DNA from 2 places in the Kitasatospora sp. NPDC085879 genome. Region 2 is predicted to be linked to the other one. Evidence: riboswitches for the same ligand, from Rfam matches in the RefSeq annotation. Region 2 holds a riboswitch; the other holds the start of a gene.
The links. Region 2 has a riboswitch for S-adenosylmethionine ahead of thrC (threonine synthase). Riboswitches for the same ligand answer to the same signal wherever they lie in the genome.
Positions count from the first base shown of each region.

Region 1: another riboswitch for S-adenosylmethionine. It lies ahead of AB0P35_RS04195 (aminotransferase class V-fold PLP-dependent enzyme); the one in region 2 lies ahead of thrC (threonine synthase).

Region 1 covers NZ_JBFBJZ010000003.1:206,650-216,208, forward strand. Annotated here, with positions in the region: gene AB0P35_RS04165 (ubiquinol-cytochrome c reductase cytochrome b subunit) at 1-1,284, opposite strand, end outside; gene AB0P35_RS04170 (Rieske 2Fe-2S domain-containing protein) at 1,281-2,333, opposite strand; gene AB0P35_RS04175 (c-type cytochrome) at 2,342-3,148, opposite strand; gene AB0P35_RS04180 (heme-copper oxidase subunit III) at 3,304-3,924, opposite strand; gene AB0P35_RS04185 (hypothetical protein) at 4,249-4,674, shown strand; gene trpD (anthranilate phosphoribosyltransferase) at 4,839-5,912, shown strand; SAM riboswitch class IV at 6,025-6,142, shown strand; gene AB0P35_RS04195 (aminotransferase class V-fold PLP-dependent enzyme) at 6,192-7,559, shown strand; gene AB0P35_RS04200 (Lrp/AsnC ligand binding domain-containing protein) at 7,627-7,908, opposite strand; gene AB0P35_RS04205 (rhomboid family intramembrane serine protease) at 7,905-8,750, opposite strand; gene AB0P35_RS04210 (hypothetical protein) at 8,902-9,174, shown strand; gene AB0P35_RS04215 (NYN domain-containing protein) at 9,459-9,559, shown strand, end outside.
Region 2 covers NZ_JBFBJZ010000007.1:68,986-78,544, forward strand. Annotated here, with positions in the region: gene AB0P35_RS07835 (extracellular solute-binding protein) at 1-383, shown strand, start outside; gene AB0P35_RS07840 (cupin domain-containing protein) at 396-737, opposite strand; gene AB0P35_RS07845 (DUF3263 domain-containing protein) at 832-1,059, shown strand; gene otsB (trehalose-phosphatase) at 1,097-1,957, shown strand; gene AB0P35_RS07855 (trehalose-6-phosphate synthase) at 1,991-3,460, opposite strand; gene AB0P35_RS07860 (glucosyl-3-phosphoglycerate synthase) at 3,522-4,502, opposite strand; SAM riboswitch class I at 4,664-4,795, shown strand; gene thrC (threonine synthase) at 4,813-6,090, shown strand; gene AB0P35_RS07870 (MoaD/ThiS family protein) at 6,123-6,401, shown strand; gene AB0P35_RS07875 (cold-shock protein) at 7,023-7,229, shown strand; gene groL (chaperonin GroEL) at 7,549-9,171, shown strand; gene AB0P35_RS07885 (Uma2 family endonuclease) at 9,369-9,559, shown strand, end outside.

The DNA.
Region 1 (9,559 bases), on a different contig from region 2:
GCGGACGAAGTAGGTGATCGTGTTGATCGACAGGTGCAGGTGCGTCGCCAGCAGGTCGTTGCCACCGCCGAGGAGCAGCAGCACGTACAGGCTGATCCAGGCCGCGCCGAAGCCGGTGCGGACCGGGGCGTTGCGCGGGCGGTCGGCGATGTGGTGCTCGCGCTTGTCGCCGGTGACCCAGGCCTCGAGGAACGGGTAGACCCAGATGGCCATCAGGACCAGCGGGAAGACCATCAGCGGGACGAACACACCCATGTTCAGGGTGTGGCCCCACGCGCGGATCTCCCAGCCCGGCATGACACGGATCAGGCCCTCGGAGAAGCCCATGTACCAGTCCGGCTGGGCGTCGGTGGACACCTGGTCGGGGCGGTACGGGCCGTACGCCCAGATCGGGTTGACGGTCGCGATCGCCGAGGCGGCCGCGATGACGCCGAACACCAGGAAGAAGAAGCCACCGGCCTTGGCCATGTAGACCGGCATCAGCGGCATGCCGACGACGTTCTTCTCGGTGCGGCCGGGGCCCGCGAACTGGGTGTGCTTGTGGTAGAAGACCAGGATCAGGTGGGCCACCAGCAGGCCCAGCATGATGCCCGGGATCAGCAGCACGTGGATGGTGAAGAACCGCGGCACGATGTCGGTGCCGGGGAACTGACCGCCGTACAGGAAGAACTGCAGGTACGTGCCGACCAGCGGCACCGCCAGGATCGCGCCCTCCATGAACCGGATACCGGTACCGGACAGCAGGTCGTCCGGCAGCGAGTAGCCCATGAAGCCGTCGAACATGCCGAGGAAGAGCAGACCGGCACCGAAGAGCCAGTTGATCTCGCGCGGCTTGCGGAACGCGCCGGTGAAGAAGACGCGCATCATGTGCACCAGCATCGCGGCGACGAAGACGATCGCCGCCCAGTGGTGGATCTGACGGATCAGCAGACCGCCGCGCACCTCGAAGCTGATGTCCATGGTCGAGGCGTACGCCTCGGACATCCGGATGCCGTTGAGCGGGGCGTACGTACCGTGGTACACGGTCTCGGCCATGCTCGGCTTGAAGAACAGCGTCAGGTAGACGCCGGTCAGGATGATGATGATGAAGGTGTAGAGGCAGATCTCGCCCAGCATGAAGGACCAGTGGTCCGGGAAGATCTTGCGCAGGTTGGACTTGGCGAGGGTGTAGATCCCCAGCCGTCCGTCCGTCCAGTCAGCGGCAGCCTCGAACTTGTTCGCGGGCTTGGCGCGGGTGCTGGCTGGCTTGGAGGCGCCGGAAGTGGCGTTGTTCGCGGTACTCACGGCCGCTCCCAGTAGCTCGGGCCGACGGGCTCCTGGAAGTCGCCGGTGGCGACCAGGAAGCCCTTCTCGTCAGTGGTGATCTTCAGCTGCGGCAGCGGGTGACCGGCCGGGCCGAAGATGACGCGCGCGCCGTCCGCCAGGTCGAAGGTCGACTGGTGGCAGGGGCAGAGCGCGTGGTGGGTCTGCTGCTCGTAGAGGCTGATCGGGCAGCCGACGTGGGTGCAGATCTTCGAGTAGGCGAGGATGCCCTCGAACCCGAGCTCGGCGGACGTCTTGTCCTTCAGGTCCTCCGGAGCGATCCGGATGATCATCAGGGCGTCCTTGGCGATCTGCTCCTGGAAGATCTCCTGGTCCTCCTCCAGGCCCTCGGGCTTGGCGAAGGTCAGCGAGCCGGTGACGATGTCCTCGGGCTTCATCGGCTCGTTGGTGTTCATGTTGATCAGCTTGAGGGGCTTGGCCGGGGTGGCCAGCTCCCAGCCGGTGTGCGCCAGCTTGTCCTCGGGCAGCGGGCCCAGGTCGCGCAGCAGCACCACACCGGAGAGCGGCACCAGCGCCATCGAGCCGATCAGGGTGTTGCGGAGCATCTTGCGGCGGCCGAAGCCGGACTCCGCGGCGCCGGTCTGGAACTGCTCGATGACATCGGCACGCAGCTCGTCGTCCGCCTCGATCGGGTGGCGGTCGGCCGGGATCTCGTGGTCCGACATCAGGGTGCGCGCCCAGTGGACGGCGCCCGCACCGATGCAGAAGAGCGCCACACCGAGGGTCATGCCGAGCGCGAAGTTCAGCGCGCTGACGTGGCCCAGCGGGAAGATGTAGACGATCTTGTCGATGTCGATCGCCACGTACGAGGCGATGAAACCGACGGTGGCGAGCATCGAGACGATGAACAGCAGGGAGACCTGCCGCTCGGCGCGCTTGGCGGCGCGCTCGTCGATGTCGGTCCGGCGCGGCCCGTGGGCCGGCAGACCGGGGTCGGCGAACGGGTCGCCGTGGACGGCGACCTCGTGCCCTTCGGAGCCGTGCGACTCCGGCAGCTTCTCGTCAGACATCTCGTGGCTCATGACTTCTTGGCCTTGGTGGTGTGGGCGGCGACCCAGATCGCGACCACGATGAGCGAACCGAGGGCGAAGATCCAGCCGAACAGACCCTCGGTCACCGGACCGAGGCTGCCCAGCGAGAGGCCACCGGGGTTGGGCTCGTCGTTGGTGTGGCTGACCCAGGCCACGATCTGCTTCTTCTGCTCCTCCGGCATGGTGGTGTCGGGGAACGAGGGCATGTTCTGCGGGCCGGTCTGCATGGCCTCGTAGATGTGCTTCGGGGAGGTGCCCTCCAGCGACGGGGCGTACTTGCCCTTCGTCAGAGCGCCGCCCTTACCGGCGAAGTTGTGGCACTGGGCGCAGTTGGTCCGGAAGAGCTCGCCGCCCTTGGCCACGTCGTTCGGGTCGGTGGAGGTGTACTGCTCCTTGGTCGGAACGACCGGGCCGGGGCCGAGCGAGGCCACGTAGGCGGCCAGCTGGTCGATCTGGGCCTGGGAGTAGACGACCTTCTTGGCGGGCACCTGGGCGCCGCTCTGCTGGGCCGGCATACGGCCGGTGCCGACCTGGAAGTCGACCGCGGCGGAACCCACGCCCACCAGGCTCGGGCCGTCGGAGCTGCCCTGGCCGTCGAGGCCGTGGCAGGAGGAGCAGCCCACGGCGAAGAGCTTCTTGCCCTCTTCGATGGCGAGCGACTGCGCGGAGGTGTCGGCCTGCGCCTTCTCGGCGGGCGCGAACGCGGCGTACAGCCCCCCGGTGGCCGCCAGGGCGAGAAGTAGGACGACCAGCGCCGCCAGTGGGTGGCGCCGTCGTGCGGAGAGCTTTTTCACGGATTAACCCCGGTGTCAGGATCTGGTCGGCTGGGTGGCTGCGCCCGCGGGAGCCGGTCTGCTCGGGGCCGGTACCCGGGGCGGGGCGGACTGTCGGCGGGGCTCCCGCACGGGGCGGGTGCTCTCCGGCCGGCGGCCAGCGACCTGATCAGCCTTTACTTGATCAGGTAGATGGTCGCGAACAGGCCGATCCACACGACGTCGACGAAGTGCCAGTAGTACGACACCACGATCGCGGCGGTGGCCTGCTCGTGCGTGAACCGCCTGGCGGCGTACGTCCGCCCCAGGACCAGCAGGAAGGCGATCAGACCACCCGTCACGTGCAGGCCGTGGAAGCCGGTGGTCAGGTAGAACACCGTGCCGTACGGGTCCGAGGACAGCGACAGGCCGTCCACCTTGACCAGCTCGGTGTACTCGAAGATCTGGCCGCCGATGAAGATCGCACCCATCACGAAGGTGATGTAGAACCACGAGCGGAGCTTCTTCACGTCACCGCGCTCGGCGGCGAAAACGCCGAGCTGGCAGGTGAGGGAGGAGAGCACCAGGATCGTGGTGTTCACCGAGGAGAACGGCACGTTGAGGGCTTCCGCCTTCTCCGCCCAGAACTCCGAGCCCATGACCGAGCGGAGCGTGAAGTACATCGCGAACAGGGCCGCGAAGAACATCAGCTCGGAGCTCAGCCAGACGATGGTTCCGACGCTGACCAGGTTCGGCCTGTTGACCGCTCCGTGCGCGTGTCCGGTTTCTGTTGCTGTTGCTGTCGCCACGACGGACATTATGTCGGTCCCTTATTCCGTCTTCACGCCGGGGGGTGCTCCTCGGAGTGTCCGGTGCGTGCGGTATGCCCCCCTGGGCCTGGCCTGCGTCGACGCCCGGAGGGCCGGTTGGCCGCGTGTCCGTTTTCTGATGGTTGTTCGGGGTGGGCGATGCCGGGTACCCCGCGCGGGTGAGATCCGGGCGCGGCGGGTTGAGGGAGATCGCGTCAGGGACTCACCGGGACGGCTCCGCCGGAGTAGCATCCGGAGGTGAACGTGGTCCGGATCACACTGGGCCGTTCGGAGCTGTACATATAAGAGGACGAGCACCCGGGAGCAGGGCCCATGGCGCACACGACCGACGAGACGCTCACCGTTCTCGTCTACAGCGACGACCGCAACACCCGCGAGGAGGTCACCCTGGCGCTCGGCCGCCGGCCCGCCGCCGACCTCCCCGCCGTCGAGTACCTGGAGTGCGCCACCACCCCGGCCGTCCTCCGCGCCCTCGAGAAGGGCGGCGTCGACCTGTGCGTGCTGGACGGCGAGGCCGTCCCCGCCGGCGGCCTCGGCCTCACCCGCCAGCTCAAGGACGAGATCTACGGCTGCCCGCCCGTCCTGGTCCTCATCGGCCGCCCGCAGGACTCCTGGCTCGCCGCCTGGAGCCGGGCCGACGCCGCGATCGCCCGGCCGGTCGACCCGGTCGCGCTCGCCGACGCCGCGGCCACCCTGCTCCGCGGCCGGATCGCCCGGCGGACACCCGCACACCACTGACACCCGCACACCACTGACACCCGCGCACCACTGACAAGGGCGCACCACCCACCCGTCTCACCAGGAGAGAAGGGGCGGCGGGATCGGCGCGGCCGCCCGCCGCCGCTCGCTAGGCTGGCTCCGTCCCTGTATCGGCGCACTACCGATGAGAGCTGGAGTCGGCCATGGTGAACGTGAACCCTGCGAACGGCGGCAAGGACCCCGTGCAGGTGGTCCGCACCTGGCCGGACGTCCTGTCGGCACTGCTGCGCGGCGAGAACCTCGCGGAGGCGGACACCTCCTGGGCGATGGACCAGATCATGAGCGGCGAGGCCTCGCCCGTCCAGGTGGCCGGCTTCATGGTCGCGCTGCGGGCGAAGGGCGAGACCGTCGAGGAGATCGCCGGCCTGGTCGACGCCATGTACGCGCACGCCGAGCCGCTGCACATCCCCGGGCCCGCCGTCGACATCGTCGGCACGGGCGGTGACCGCGCCAAGACCGTCAACATCTCCACCATGTCGGCGATCGTGGCGGCCGCGGCCGGAGCCAAGGTCGTCAAGCACGGCAACCGGGCCTCCTCCTCCGCCTCCGGCTCCTCGGACGTGCTGGAGAAGCTCGGCGTCAGCCTCGACCTCGGCGCCCGCCGGGTCGCCGAGGTGGCCGAGGAGGTCGGCCTGACCTTCTGCTTCGCGGCCAAGTTCCACCCCGCGATGCGGCACGCGGCCACCGCGCGGGCCGGGCTCGGCGTGCCCACCGCCTTCAACATCCTCGGGCCGCTGACCAACCCGGCGAAGGTCACCTCGCACGCCGTCGGCTGCTTCGACACCCGGCTGGCCGGGCTGATCGCGGGCGTTTTCGCCCGCCGCGGCGCCTCCGCGCTGGTCTTCCGCGGCGACGACGGCCTCGACGAACTGACCGTCTGCACCACCTCGCACGTCTGGATCGTCAAGAACGGTGCCGTCACCGAGACCTCGTTCGACCCGCGGGACGTCGGGATCGAGCTGGCCGGGATCGAGGCGCTGCGAGGAGCCGACGCCGAGCACAACGCCGGTGTCGCACGGCGGGTGTTCGCCGGCGAGCGGGGGCCCGTCCGGGACGCCGTCCTGCTCAACACCGCCGCCGCACTGGCCGCGATCGACCTCACCGACGCCCCGCTGACCGAGCAGCTCGCGGCGGGGATCGAGCGGGCGGCGGCCGCGATCGACTCCGGCACGGCCGAGGCCACCCTCAAGCGCTGGGCCGAGGCCACGCAGAAGTAGTCCGAGGCCGCACGGACGCAGGGCGGAGCCCGTCAGGGGCGCGTGGGGCACAGCCCCACGCGCCCCTGTCCGTCTTGACCGGTCGCGCGGCGGTCACCTAGAGTCTCCGGCAGGTCATGAGTGGCAGCGTCAAGCCCCAGCTTGCTGTCCGGCAACCCTCCGTCCGTGGCGGGGTGCCCTGGGTGAGGACCGGGCCGTGCGGCACACCGTCCGCGTGGCAAGCGCGGACTTCCGGCGACGCATCCCCGGGGTCCCCACCCCGTGAAGGAGTGCATCCTCATGTCGCTGTCGACCGATCTCTGCGCCCCCCTCGCCGTTCTCGGCCACGACGTCCAGGTGCCGCTCGCCACCGGTGAGAAGGTCGGCTACGCCGCGCTCGACTACGCCGCCAGCGCTCCCGCCCTGCAGCGGGTCTGGGACGACGTCGCCGCGTACGCCCCCTACTACGGCAGCGTCCACCGCGGGGCCGGCTACCTCTCCCAGCTGTCCACCGACCTGTTCGAGCAGAGCCGCCGCACCGTCGCCGACTTCCTCGACCTGCGCGAGGGCGACCAGGTGGTGTTCACCCGCGCCACCACCGACTCGCTCAACCTGCTGGCCGGTGCGGTGCCCGCCGGCACCCGGGTCTTCGCCTTCGAGACCGAGCACCACGCCTCCCTGCTGCCCTGGCGCCACGCCGGTCTGACGGTCGAGTACCTGCGCGCCCCGCGCTCGCACGCCGAGGCCGTCGCCGCCCTGGACGCCGCGCTCGCCGCCGGCTCCGCCGAGGGCCCGCGCCTGCTGTGCGTCACCGGAGCCTCCAACGTCACCGGAGAGCTGTGGCCGATCGCCGAACTCACCGAGACCGCCCACCGGCACGGCGCCCGGGTCGTCCTGGACGCCGCCCAGCTGGCCCCGCACCACCGCCTGTCGGTCCGTGAACTCGGCGTCGACTGGGTCGCGTTCTCCGGCCACAAGCTGTACGCGCCGTTCGGCGCCGGGGTGCTGGCCGGCCGCAGCGACTGGCTGGACGCGGCCGAGCCGTACCTGGCGGGCGGCGGCGCCAGCCGCACCGTGGCCCGGGAGGCGGACGGCTCGGTGGCCGTCGAGTGGCACACCGGCCCGGCCCGGCACGAGGCCGGCTCGCCGAACGTGATCGGCGCCTACGCCATCGCCTCGGCCTGCCGGGCGCTCTCGGAGGCCGGCTTCGACGAGCTGGAGGGCCGCGAGCGGGCGCTGATCGAGCGACTCACCGCCGGGCTGGCGCGGATCCCCGAGGTCAAGGTGCTCAACCTGTTCGGCGCGGGCTCGGCCCGGGTCGGCGTGCTGTCCTTCGTCGTCCGCGGCTGGAACAGCTCGCACTTCTCGGCGGCGCTCTCCGCCGAGTACGGCATCGGTGTCCGGGACGGCCTGTTCTGCGCGCACCCGCTGGTGCGCACCCTGCTCGGCGGGGAGGAGGCGGCGCCGTCCGAGTGCGGCGCGCCGGAGCCGTCGCTGCCGGGGGAGCGTAGCCTGAACGCGATCCGGGTGAGCTTCGGCGCGGGCACCCCCGAGGAGCACGTCGACCGCTTCCTGGCCGCCGTCCGGGAGCTCGTCACCGACGGCGCCCGCTGGAACTACCGCAACGAGGGCGGCCGCTGCGTCGCCGACACCGGCCGGGCCGCCTGAGCGGCCTCGGGCCGCCTCGGCCCGCACGGGCAGGGAGTGGGCCGCCCGGCCGGGCGGCCCGGTGCCGCTACTCGTCCAGGCCGAGCGCGAACGCGGCCTCCAGGTCGTGCTGCGAGTAGGTGCGGAAGGCGATCTGGGTCTCGGTGTGCTCCACACCCGGCACCTTGTTGACCTGACCGGGGATCACCTCGGCCAGGTCCTCGTGCTGCCGCACCCGGACCATCGCCACCAGGTCGTAGCTGCCGGTCACCGAGTAGACCTCGCTGACGCCCTCGATCGCGGCGATCGCCTCGGCGATCTCGGGGATCCGGTCGACGCTGGTCTTGATGAGGACGATCGCGGTGATCACTCTTCGGCTCCTGTGTGTGGGGTACCGCCCAGCGTATCCGCCGTCAGGCGGCGCGTCTGCCCTGTCCGGGGCCGCACCGGGCGCGCCAGCAGCCAGCCCGCGCTGAAGCCGATCACGTGCACCAGGTACGCCACGCCGGGCACCGCCGGCCCGACCGGCCACCACTGCAGGGCGAACCACAGCCCGAGCACCAGCCAGGCCGGGAAGCGCAGCGGCAGGAAGAACAGCACCGGCACCAGCGTGGTCACCCGGGCCCGCGGGTAGAGCCGCAGATAGCCGCCGAGCACCCCGGCGATCGCTCCCGAGGCGCCGACCAGCGCCCGCACCGACTGGGTCGAGTCCGCCTCGGCCAGCGCCCAGCCGTACGTCGCCAGGTAGCCGATGCCCAGATAGAAGAGGAGGAAGCGCAGCCGTCCGAGCCGTTCCTCCACGTCCGGGCCGAAGACATAGAGGAAGAGCAGGTTGCCGACCAGGTGCAGCCAACCCGCGTGGACGAACAGCGAGCTGAGCACCGACAGGAACGGGATCTTGTGCGGGGTCGGCGTGACCGTGCAGCCCGGCACCGCGGGCGGCAGGGTGGCCAGCCGGGCAGCGTCCAGGGGTTTGCCGGACAGCAGCTCCGCCGGGACGGCCCCCCAGTGCTGCTCGAAGCGCTGCTCCGCGCAGACCCGGGCGGCTCCGGTGCCGTACCGCGGGTTGAGGCCGAAGCTCGGGCCGGCCAGCAGGACGAGGGCGCTCAGCGCGATCAGGGCGTAGGTGACCAGCGGCGTGCGCGCGGGCGCGGCGGCGTCCCGGCCCGCCGCTGCGCGCACGGGGGCGGGGACGGGGGCGGGGACGGCCATGACAGCGAGCATTCCTCGGCGCACCCGCGGTGACACCGCGGGTGCTGCAAGCGGGTGACCTGTCCGCCCCTCAGGACCGGTCACCGCGGGTGGTGCCGTACGCAATAGGCTTGGAGGACACCGGACCCGGGACCATCCGAGAGGACCTCCGATGACCATCGCCGCCCCCACCGCCGAGACCCGTTGGCGTTGCACGCTCTGCGGGAACCTCACCCGCTTCGACGTGACGCGCTCGGCTCGAGTGGTGGAGTACCTGCACTTCGACCTCGGCGGCGAATCGAAGGTGGAGGAGACCGAGGTGCTCAGCGAGACCCTGGAGTCGGTCCGCTGCCGCTGGTGCAACGCCGTCGACCAGGTGGAGCTCGTCCCCCGGCCGGGCGCCGACATCGCCGAGGAGCCGGCCGCGGACGCGCCGGGGGCCTGAGCCGTATCGTCTCGTCCTGACACACCCCGGTGGAGCCGGAGGCCCTCTCTTTCGGATCTTGCCGGGCGCAAGATCCGAAAGAGAGGGCCTGGGCCCCGCCGGGGTGTGTGGCGAGGTGCCCGGCTGGGCACGGTAGACGGGACAATTGCACAGAGCGGTGCATTTCGAGGGCAGCGGCCACCGGCCGCGCGGGCCCGGGGAGCAGGATCGGAGCCGAGGACGTGGTGGACGCAGCGAGCGGGCCGGCCGAGCCGCAGGGGCAGCAGCCCGCTGCGGACGCGGCGCTGCCGGACGCTTCCGGGGCCGGGCCGGAGCCCGGGCCCGGGGACACGCCGTCCGAGCAGCTGGACCGGCCGCTCCCCGAAGGGGTGCGCCGCCGGGTGGT
Region 2 (9,559 bases):
CCTCGGTCAAGCCGGCCACCTTCGGCGTGGCCGACTGGATGATGGCCTTCAAGGCCAACGGCCACCGCACCGAGATCAAGAAGTTCCTCGGCTTCCTCTACCGCACCGACAACCAGCTCGCCTTCGACGAGCAGTACAACCTGCTGCCGGTCACCCAGGAGACCCGCACCGAGATGACCGGCAGCGGCCGCCACCGCGACCTCGCCGAATTCCTCAACGCCCTGCCGACCGCCAACTTCTACCCCTACGGCGACCCGTCCTGGGACAAGGTCAGCGGCCTGGTGAAGCAGCAGATCGGCGCCGCGGTGAAGCGCGACGGCAACGACGCGCTCGCCGCCCTGCAGACCGCCGCCGCCACCGAGGCGGGCCGCAGCCGGCGCTGAGCACGGGACGGCTCAGGGCAGCGTGATCGCGTACGCCTTGCGCAGGGTCTCGTGCACCGTCCAGGTCGTCCGGTCGCCTGCGTGCAGGACGGCCGCGTCGCCCGGGCCGACCTCCAGGACCGGGCCGCCCTCGACCTCGATGGTGGCCCGGCCGCTCACCACCACGAACAGCTCGTCCGCCTCGGTGTCGGTCACCGTGCCCGGGGTGATCTGCCACAGGCCGCGCAGCTGCCGGCCGTCCGGTGAGGACCACAGCACCTTGCCGGTCACCTCGGGCGAACCGGCGACGATCTGGTCGGGGTCGAGCGGATCGGGTTCCAGCTCGGCGTCGGGGATGTGCACGGCGAAGGTCATGCCACGACGCTAGCCGGGCCGGGCCCCCGGACGGGGTCGGCAGAGTGTGTCGCACCGGCCGGGCAGAATGACACCTCGTAAGAGGAGGTGGACGATGGCCCCCCTGACCGAGCGGGACCGCGCGGTGCTCGCCCTGGAGGCCCGGCCCTGGCGCACCGCCGGCGCCAAGGAGCGGGCGATCCGCGTCGAGCTGGACGTCTCCGCGACCCGCTACTACCAGCTGCTCAACGCCCTGCTGGACAATCCGGAGGCGCTCGCCGCCGACCCGGTGCTGGTCAACCGGCTGCGCCGGATCCGTGAGCGGCGGCGCGCCGAGCGCTGACGGTGTCCGGCGCCCGAGCCTGGGTACCGTCCCGGACATGGGCATTCCTGAGCAGTTCACACCGAGCACGGCCGCCGGGCGGGACGGTCTGGCGGCGCTGCTGGCCGCACCCGGCGAGGCCGTGGTAGCCCTCGACTTCGACGGGACGCTGGCCCCGATCGTCGCCGACCCGACCACCGCCCGGGCACACCCCGAGGCCGCCGTCGTGCTGGCCGCGCTGGCCCCCCGGGTCGGCGCGGTGGCCGTGGTCACCGGCCGCCCCGCGGCGGACGCGGTCGCCTTCGGCGGCTTCGACGGTGTCCCGGGGCTGGAGCACCTGACCGTGCTCGGCCAGTACGGCGCCGAGCGCTGGGACGCGCACACCGGGGCGCTCACCGCCCCCGAGCCGCCGCCCGGCGTCGCCGCCGCCCGCGCCGCACTGCCCGCCCTGCTGGCCCGCGAGGGCGCCCCCGAGGGCACCTGGACGGAGGACAAGGGCCGCGCGCTCGCCGTGCACACCCGCCGCACCGCCGAACCGCAGCCCGCCATGGACCGGCTGCGCGCCCCGCTGGCCGCCTTCGCCGCCGAGCACGGGCTCGTCGTCGAACCCGGCCGGTTCGTGCTGGAGCTGCGCCCGCCCGGCGTCGACAAGGGCGGCGCCCTGGAGGCCTTCCTCGCCGAGCGGTCCGCCCGCACGGTGCTCTACGCCGGCGACGACCTCGGCGACCTGGCCGCCTTCGCCGCCGTCGAGAAGCGCCGCGGCGAGGGCCTGTCCGGCCTGCTCGTCTGCAGCGGCCCGACCACCGGCGAGGCGCCGGTGCGCGAACTGGCCGACCGGGCGGACCTCGTCGTCCCGGGCCCGGCCGGCCTGGTGGAGCTGCTGGCGGCCCTCGCCGAGGAACTGGGCGCTGAGAGGTAGCGCCCCTGAGTGGTCAGCCATGTGCCTCGGGTGTCAGCCGAGGGCGTTGAGCTGGTCGAGGAACCACTGCTGCGGAGGCAGCGCGGTGGCCGCTGCGGTGAGCCGCTTGGTGCGGTCGGCGCGCTCCTCCGCAGGCATGGTCAGCGCCCGGTGCAGCGCGTCCGCGGTGGCGATCACGTCGTACGGGTTGACCGTGATCGCGTCCTCGGCGAGTTCCGCGTACGCGCCCGCCTCGCGGGAGAGCACCAGGGCGCAGCCCGCGTCGGAGACCACCGGGACCTCCTTGGCGACCAGGTTCATGCCGTCCCGGATCGGGTTGACCAGCGCCACGTCGGCCAGCCGGTAGGCCGCCAGCGACCGCGGGAAGTCGTCGTTGACGTGCAGGATCAGCGGCTGCCAGTCGGCCGTGGCGAACTCGTCGGTGATCTCCCGGGCGATCCGCTGCACCGCCGCCGTGTACTCGCGGTACTCCGGCAGGTCGTGCCGGGAGGGGTAGGCGAAGGCGATGTGGACGACCCGCTCCAGCCACTCGGGCCGGCTGCGCAGCAGGTGCCGGTAGGCGAGCAGGCCGCGGACGATGTTCTTGCTGAGTTCGGTGCGGTCGACCCGGACGATCGTCCGCCGGTCGCCCACCGCCTCGCGGAGCGCCGCCAGCCGGGCGTCCACGTCCGGCCGGTGCGCGCGCTCGCGCAGGAAGTCGGCGTCGGCGCCGAGCCCGTGCACGCCCAGGCGCGTGGTGCGCCCGTCGTGGGTGACGGTGCGGGCCGCGCGGTCCACGGTGGCGCCGAGCACCGCCTCGCAGCAGTCGGCGAAGGCGAGCGCCCACCGTTCGGTGAGGAAGCCGGCCCGGTCGGCGCCCAGGATGCCGGCGAGCACCTCGGCGGCGACGTCGTCGGGCAGCAGGCGGTAGTACTCCGGCGGCGCCCACGGGGTGTGCGAGAAGTGCCCGATCCGCAGGTCCGGCCGGAGCGCGCGGAGCAGCGCCGGGGCGAGCGACAGGTGGTAGTCCTGCACCAGGACGGCGGCGCCGGGGGCGGCCTCGGCGGCCAGCGCCTCGGCGAAGGCGGTGTTGTACGCGGTGTAGGACTCCCACTCGCGCCGGAACCGGTCGTCGAAGACGGGGCTGACCGGGGTGTCGTACAGCAGGTGGTGGACGAACCACAGGGTGGAGTTGGCGATGCCGTTGTAGGCGCGGGCGAAGGTGCCGGGCTCGATGTCCAGCATCCGGACGGCCTGTCCGCCGACGTCGTGGCCGGCCAGGTCGAGCCGCCCGTCCGGGGCCTGCCGGGCGGCCTGCCGGTCGGCGTCGCCGAGGGCGGCGCAGACCCAGACCGCCGACGGGTCGGCGATCGCGGAGAGCCCGGACACCAGGCCGCCGCCGCCTCTCTTCAGGGTGAGCGTGCCGTCGTCCCCGCTGCTGAAGGACACCGGGCCGCGGTTCGAGGCCACCAGGACGGGGGCGGCGCCGGACTGCTGCGTGCGTTCGAACGCGAGATCGGCCATATCCCCTAGCTTGCCGCGCGACCGCCGCGGCAAACCATCCGGCGGCCGCGGCGGGTGCCGCTCAGCGCTCCCGGTACTCGGGCACGGTGCGCATCGGCGGCCGCTCCAGGGCGGTCACCTCGTGGGTGTGCGCGGTGAAGCCGGCTGTGCCCGGATCGCGGCTGAACTGGGTGAGCAGCGGGTGCACCAGGTCCTCGCCGGCCTTCAGCCGGTGGGTGCGGTCCAGCCGCTCCAGGGCGGTGCGGTAGATCGTGGCGGCCATCCGCCCGAGCGCCTGCCCGTCCTGGTGGCGGTGGTGCCGGACCCCGACGTCGACCTGGGCCAGCGCGTCCAGCCCGACCGCCTCCAGAGCGTCCACCAGCAGCCCGAGCTCCACCCCGTACCCGGTCGGGAAGGGCAGCCGCTCCAGCAGCGAGCGGCGGGCCGCGTACTCGCCGCCGAGCGGCTGGACGAAGCCGGCCAGCTGCGGCCAGTGCAGGTTGATCAGCGGGCGGGCGACGAGCTCGGTCACCCGACCGCCGCCGGCCGGTACCACCGCGCCCGCGGTCTCCAGCGGCCGGTCGTACATCGCCTTGACCAGCTGCAGCCCGGGGTCGGTGAGCAGCGGCCCGACGATCCCGGTGACGAAGGCCGGGTCGAACTCGCGCAGGTCCGCGTCGACGAAGCAGACCACCGCGCCGGAGGTGGCCAGCAGCGACCGCCAGAGCACCTCGCCCTTGCCGGGGGCGGCCGGCAGCCGGGGCAGGAGGTCGTCGCGGTGCACCACTCGGGCGCCGGCCGCCCGGGCGATCTCGGCCGTCCGGTCGACCGAGCCCGAGTCCACCACGACCAGCTCGTCGACCAGCGGGTGACGCTCCATCAGCTCGGTGCGGACGGTGGCGACGATCTCCCCGACGGTGGGCTCCTCGTCGAGGGCGGGCAGCACCACGCTGACCGTTCCCGCGCTCCCCGCCGCCCGCTTGGCGGCGAGCAGCCGCTCCACCGGGTAGTCGGCCGCCGCCCAGGAGCGGCGACGCAGCCAGGACGCGACCTCGGGGAGCACGTCGGGACGGGGCTGCTCGGTCACGGTCTCGCTCCTCGTAACTTCCATCTCGCGGATCGGACGCCGCCTTTCGGCGCCGGTGCCTTCGGATACAGTCTTCGTACTGCGGTCGCGCCTTCGCACGCCGGGGTCGCCGCAGCGCACAACACACAACTTCACAGAGCTCATCCAGAGGGACTGAGGGAACGGCCCGTCGACGTCCCGGCAACCTTCTCGCGTGGCGGTCGCAGGCCCCCGCGGGACAGGTGCCAATTCCGGCCTGTGGCGCAACCGCGCCACGGGGAAGATGAGGAGAGAGGCCTCCGCCAGCATGGCTACCGCTACCCCTGCACCCGCTGCCACCGTCGACCTCGGTCCGGCCGCAGCCCTTTCCTGTCGCGAGTGCGGCACCCGCTTCCCGCTCGGCCCGAGCTTCGCGTGCCTCGAGTGCTTCGGCCCGCTGGAGATCGCGTACGACTACTCCGGCTACGACGCCGCCGAACTCCGCAAGCGCATCGAGGCCGGCCCGGCCAGCATCTGGCGCTACGCCCCGCTGCTGCCGGTGCCCGCCGACGTGGCCGGCAAGCCCAACCTCAACCCGGGCTGGACCCCGCTGGTCAAGGCCGACAACCTGGGCCGTGAGCTCGGCTTCACCGCCCAGCTGCACGTCAAGGACGACTCCGGCAACCCGACACACTCCTTCAAGGACCGCGTGGTCGCCTGCGCCATCGAGGCCGCCCGCGCCTTCGACTTCACCACCCTGTCCTGCTCGTCCACCGGCAACCTGGCCGGCGCGGTCGGCGCGGCCGCCGCCCGGGCCGGCTTCAAGTCCTGCGTGTTCATCCCGCACGACCTGGAGCAGGGCAAGATCGTCATGGCCGGCGTGTACGGCGGCGCCCTGATCGGCATCGACGGCAACTACGACGACGTGAACCGCTTCTGCTCCGAGCTGATCGGCGACCCGGCCGGCGAGGGCTGGGGCTTCGTCAACGTCAACCTCCGCCCGTACTACGGCGAGGGTTCCAAGACGCTGGCCTTCGAGATCTGCGAGCAGCTCGGCTGGCGGCTGCCCGAGCAGATCGTGATCCCGATCGCCTCCGGCTCGCAGCTCACCAAGATCGACAAGGGCCTGCAGGAACTGATCAAGCTCGGCCTGGTCGAGGACCGCCCGTACAAGATCTTCGGCGCCCAGGCCGAGGGCTGCTCCCCGATCTCCGCCGCCTTCAAGGCCGGCCACGACGTGATCCGCCCGGTCAAGCCGCAGACCATCGCCAAGTCCCTGGCGATCGGCAACCCGGCCGACGGCCCGTACGTGCTCGACATCGCCCGCCGCACCGGCGGTGCGGTCGAGGACGTCACCGACGCCGAGGTGGTGGCCGCCATCAAGCTGCTGGCGCGCACCGAGGGCATCTTCGCCGAGACCGCCGGCGGCGTGACCGTCGGCGTCCTGAAGAAGCTGGTCGAGACCGGGCAGCTGGACCCGTCGAAGGAGACCGTGGCCATCAACACCGGCGACGGCCTGAAGACCCTCGACGCGGTCGCCGACTCCGGCCTGACCGCCACCATCCGCCCGACGCTGGAGTCCTTCCGCGCCGCCGGCCTCGCCTGAGCAGCCAACCCCTTCCGCCAAGGAGCACGCCCATGAGCGCCACCGTCCGCATCCCGACCATCCTGCGCACCTACACCGGCGGTGCGGCCGAGGTGACCGCCGAGGGCGACACCCTGGCCGCCGTCGTGGCCGACCTGGAGCAGAACCACACCGGCATCTCCGCCCGCATCCTGGACGACGCCGGCAAGCTCCGCCGCTTCGTCAACGTCTACGTGAACGACGACGACGTGCGCTTCGCCGAGGGCCTGGAGACGGCGATCAAGGACGGCGCCACGGTGTCGATCATCCCCGCGGTGGCCGGCGGCTGCTGAGCCCCGCACCCTGCCCGCGGCGAGCCGCCGCCGGGACCGGAATCCTATTTTCCGGTCCGGCGGCGGCTCTCGCCGTGTCGGGTGGAAAAAGCACCGCCTGACGGGGAGTAGAGTTCGGGGCGGTGGCAGTGCTCCCCTCCGCGCCGCCCATTCTGATCAGCGGTAATACCAGGAATGGCGCACCCCGGCCCGGGCGGCTGGATCGTGTGCGCAAGGCTCTGGCGCCGATCGTCGGCCACGTCCGCCCGCTGAGACGGGAAGCGGACGGCACGGGAGCGAACCTGTCAGGCAAGTGTCAGAATTCCTGCGGCAATATGTCGTTTTCTGCCCGTTATGTCCGGCGTGAAATGCCGAGATCGGGCACTTTCATCCCGTCATATCCCTTGGTGCAGCCCGGGATTTCCCCGAAGTTGACCCTGTTGCACAGGGCACCTGTCCGGATACATTCAGCCGCGGTCGACGCATTCACCCGTCCGTCGGGCCCGTACCGGGGCCCCGGGCGGTGGTCTGCGGCGTGCACGGCTGTGCCCAGGGGGGGTTCCCTCGGGCCGGCCCACCGGACCTGGGCCCGCAAAGACTGCGGACCCGTGAATGGCCAGCACAGCACAAGGGGAGTTCGGAATGGCTCAGGGCACCGTCAAGTGGTTCAACGCGGAGAAGGGCTACGGCTTCATCGCGGTCGACGGTGGTGCGGACGTGTTCGTCCACTACAGCGCGATCCAGATGGACGGCTACCGCACCCTCGAGGAGGGCCAGCGGGTCGAGTTCGAGATCTCCCAGGGGCAGAAGGGGCCGCAGGCGGACATGGTTCGCGCCGCTGCGGGCTGACCTTCGACCTGCGGAGCCCTCGGCTCGTCACGAGCTGGTCGGCGACTTTCTTCGCGCCAGGCCCGTACGACACGTCGTACGGGCCTGCGTCATGTCCGGAACCGGTGCGGCCGTTCCGCCGGGACACGGCGATCGGGCTTGCACTCGCCACCCGTGAGTGCTAATCATTGGCGTTAGCACTCACAGCTTGAGAGTGACAAGCGGACCGGGTCGGTGAGGCCCCGTCGAGCGGTAGGGGAAAGGACCCCCGCTCACAGGGCCGTCCGTCGCGGGCACCTCTGGTCCGAGCAGTCGACCGTGTCCCGGAGGACCACTTCAGATGGCCAAGATCATCGCTTTTGATGAGGAAGCTCGCCGCGGCCTTGAGCGCGGCATGAACCAGCTTGCCGACGCCGTCAAGGTCACGCTCGGCCCCAAGGGCCGCAACGTCGTCCTTGAGAAGAAGTGGGGCGCCCCCACGATCACCAACGACGGTGTCTCCATCGCCAAGGAGATCGAGCTCGAGGACCCGTACGAGAAGATCGGCGCGGAGCTCGTCAAGGAGGTCGCCAAGAAGACCGACGACGTCGCGGGTGACGGCACCACCACCGCCACCGTGCTCGCCCAGGCGCTCGTCCGCGAGGGTCTGCGCAACGTCGCCGCCGGCGCCAACCCGATGGCCCTGAAGCGCGGCATCGAGAAGGCCGTCTCGGCCGTCTCCGACCAGCTGCTCGCCCAGGCCAAGGACGTGGAGACCAAGGAGCAGATCGCCTCCACCGCCTCCATCTCGGCCGCCGACACCCAGATCGGCGAGCTCATCGCCGAGGCCATGGACAAGGTCGGCAAGGAAGGCGTCATCACCGTCGAGGAGAGCAACACCTTCGGTCTGGAGCTCGAGCTCACCGAGGGCATGCGCTTCGACAAGGGCTACATCTCCGCGTACTTCGCCACCGACCTGGAGCGCATGGAGACCAGCTTCGAGGACCCGTACATCCTCATCGCCAACTCCAAGATCTCCTCGGTCAAGGACCTCCTCCCGCTGCTGGAGAAGGTCATGCAGAGCGGCAAGCCGCTCGTCATCATCGCCGAGGACGTCGAGGGCGAGGCCCTGTCGACCCTGGTCGTGAACAAGATCCGCGGCACCTTCAAGTCCGTCGCCGTCAAGGCCCCGGGCTTCGGCGACCGCCGCAAGGCCATGCTCGGCGACATCGCCATCCTCACCGGCGGCACCGTCATCTCCGAGGAGGTCGGCCTCAAGCTGGAGAACGCGGGCCTCGACCTGCTGGGCACCGCCCGCAAGGTGGTCATCACCAAGGACGAGACCACCATCGTCGACGGTGGCGGCGACAGCGACCAGGTCGCCGGCCGCGTGAACCAGATCCGCGCCGAGATCGAGAACAGCGACTCGGACTACGACCGCGAGAAGCTCCAGGAGCGCCTCGCCAAGCTGGCCGGCGGCGTGGCCGTCATCAAGGCCGGCGCGGCCACCGAGGTCGAGCTCAAGGAGCGCAAGCACCGCATCGAGGACGCCGTCCGCAACGCGAAGGCCGCCGTCGAGGAGGGCATCGTCGCCGGTGGTGGCGTCGCGCTGCTGCAGGCCGGTGTCGCGTTCGACAAGCTGGAGCTCGAGGGCGACGAGGCCACCGGTGCCAACATCGTCCGCGTGGCGCTCGAGGCCCCGATCAAGCAGATCGCGACCAACGCCGGCCTCGAGGGCGGCGTCGTGGTGGAGAAGGTGCGCAACCTCCCCGCCGGCCACGGCCTGAACGCCGCGACCAACGAGTACGTCGACCTCATCGCCGCGGGCATCATCGACCCGGCCAAGGTCACCCGCTCCGCGCTGCAGAACGCCGCCTCCATCGCGGCGCTCTTCCTCACCACCGAGGCCGTCATCGCCGACAAGCCGGAGAAGGCCTCCGCGGCCGCCGGCGGCGGCATGCCGGGCGGTGACATGGACTTCTGATCCTCCCGAGGATCAGCGGACCAGGAACGCTCTGCGAGGGCGGTCTCCCCACACGGGGAGGCCGCCCTCGCGGCATTCCCGCACCGCTCACTCGTTCGTGGGACGCTGAGCCCATGACGGAATGGGGCACCTCGGACGGTCCGTACAGTGACGACCACGAGCGTCGAACGGGAGACAGGAGGTCGGCGGTGACTGCGATGTCGGTCGAGCCGGGGCGTCAGTGGGACTACCTGCTGAACACCTGGCTGGAGCTGGACGTCCCCGAGGGCTGGCGCGCGGAGATCGACGAGGGGGAGATCCGCTTGGTGCCGCCGCCCAACGTGGGCCACAACGTGATTGCCGGAAAGGTGCACCGGGCGCTGCTCGCGTGCCTGCCGCCCGAGGTGGG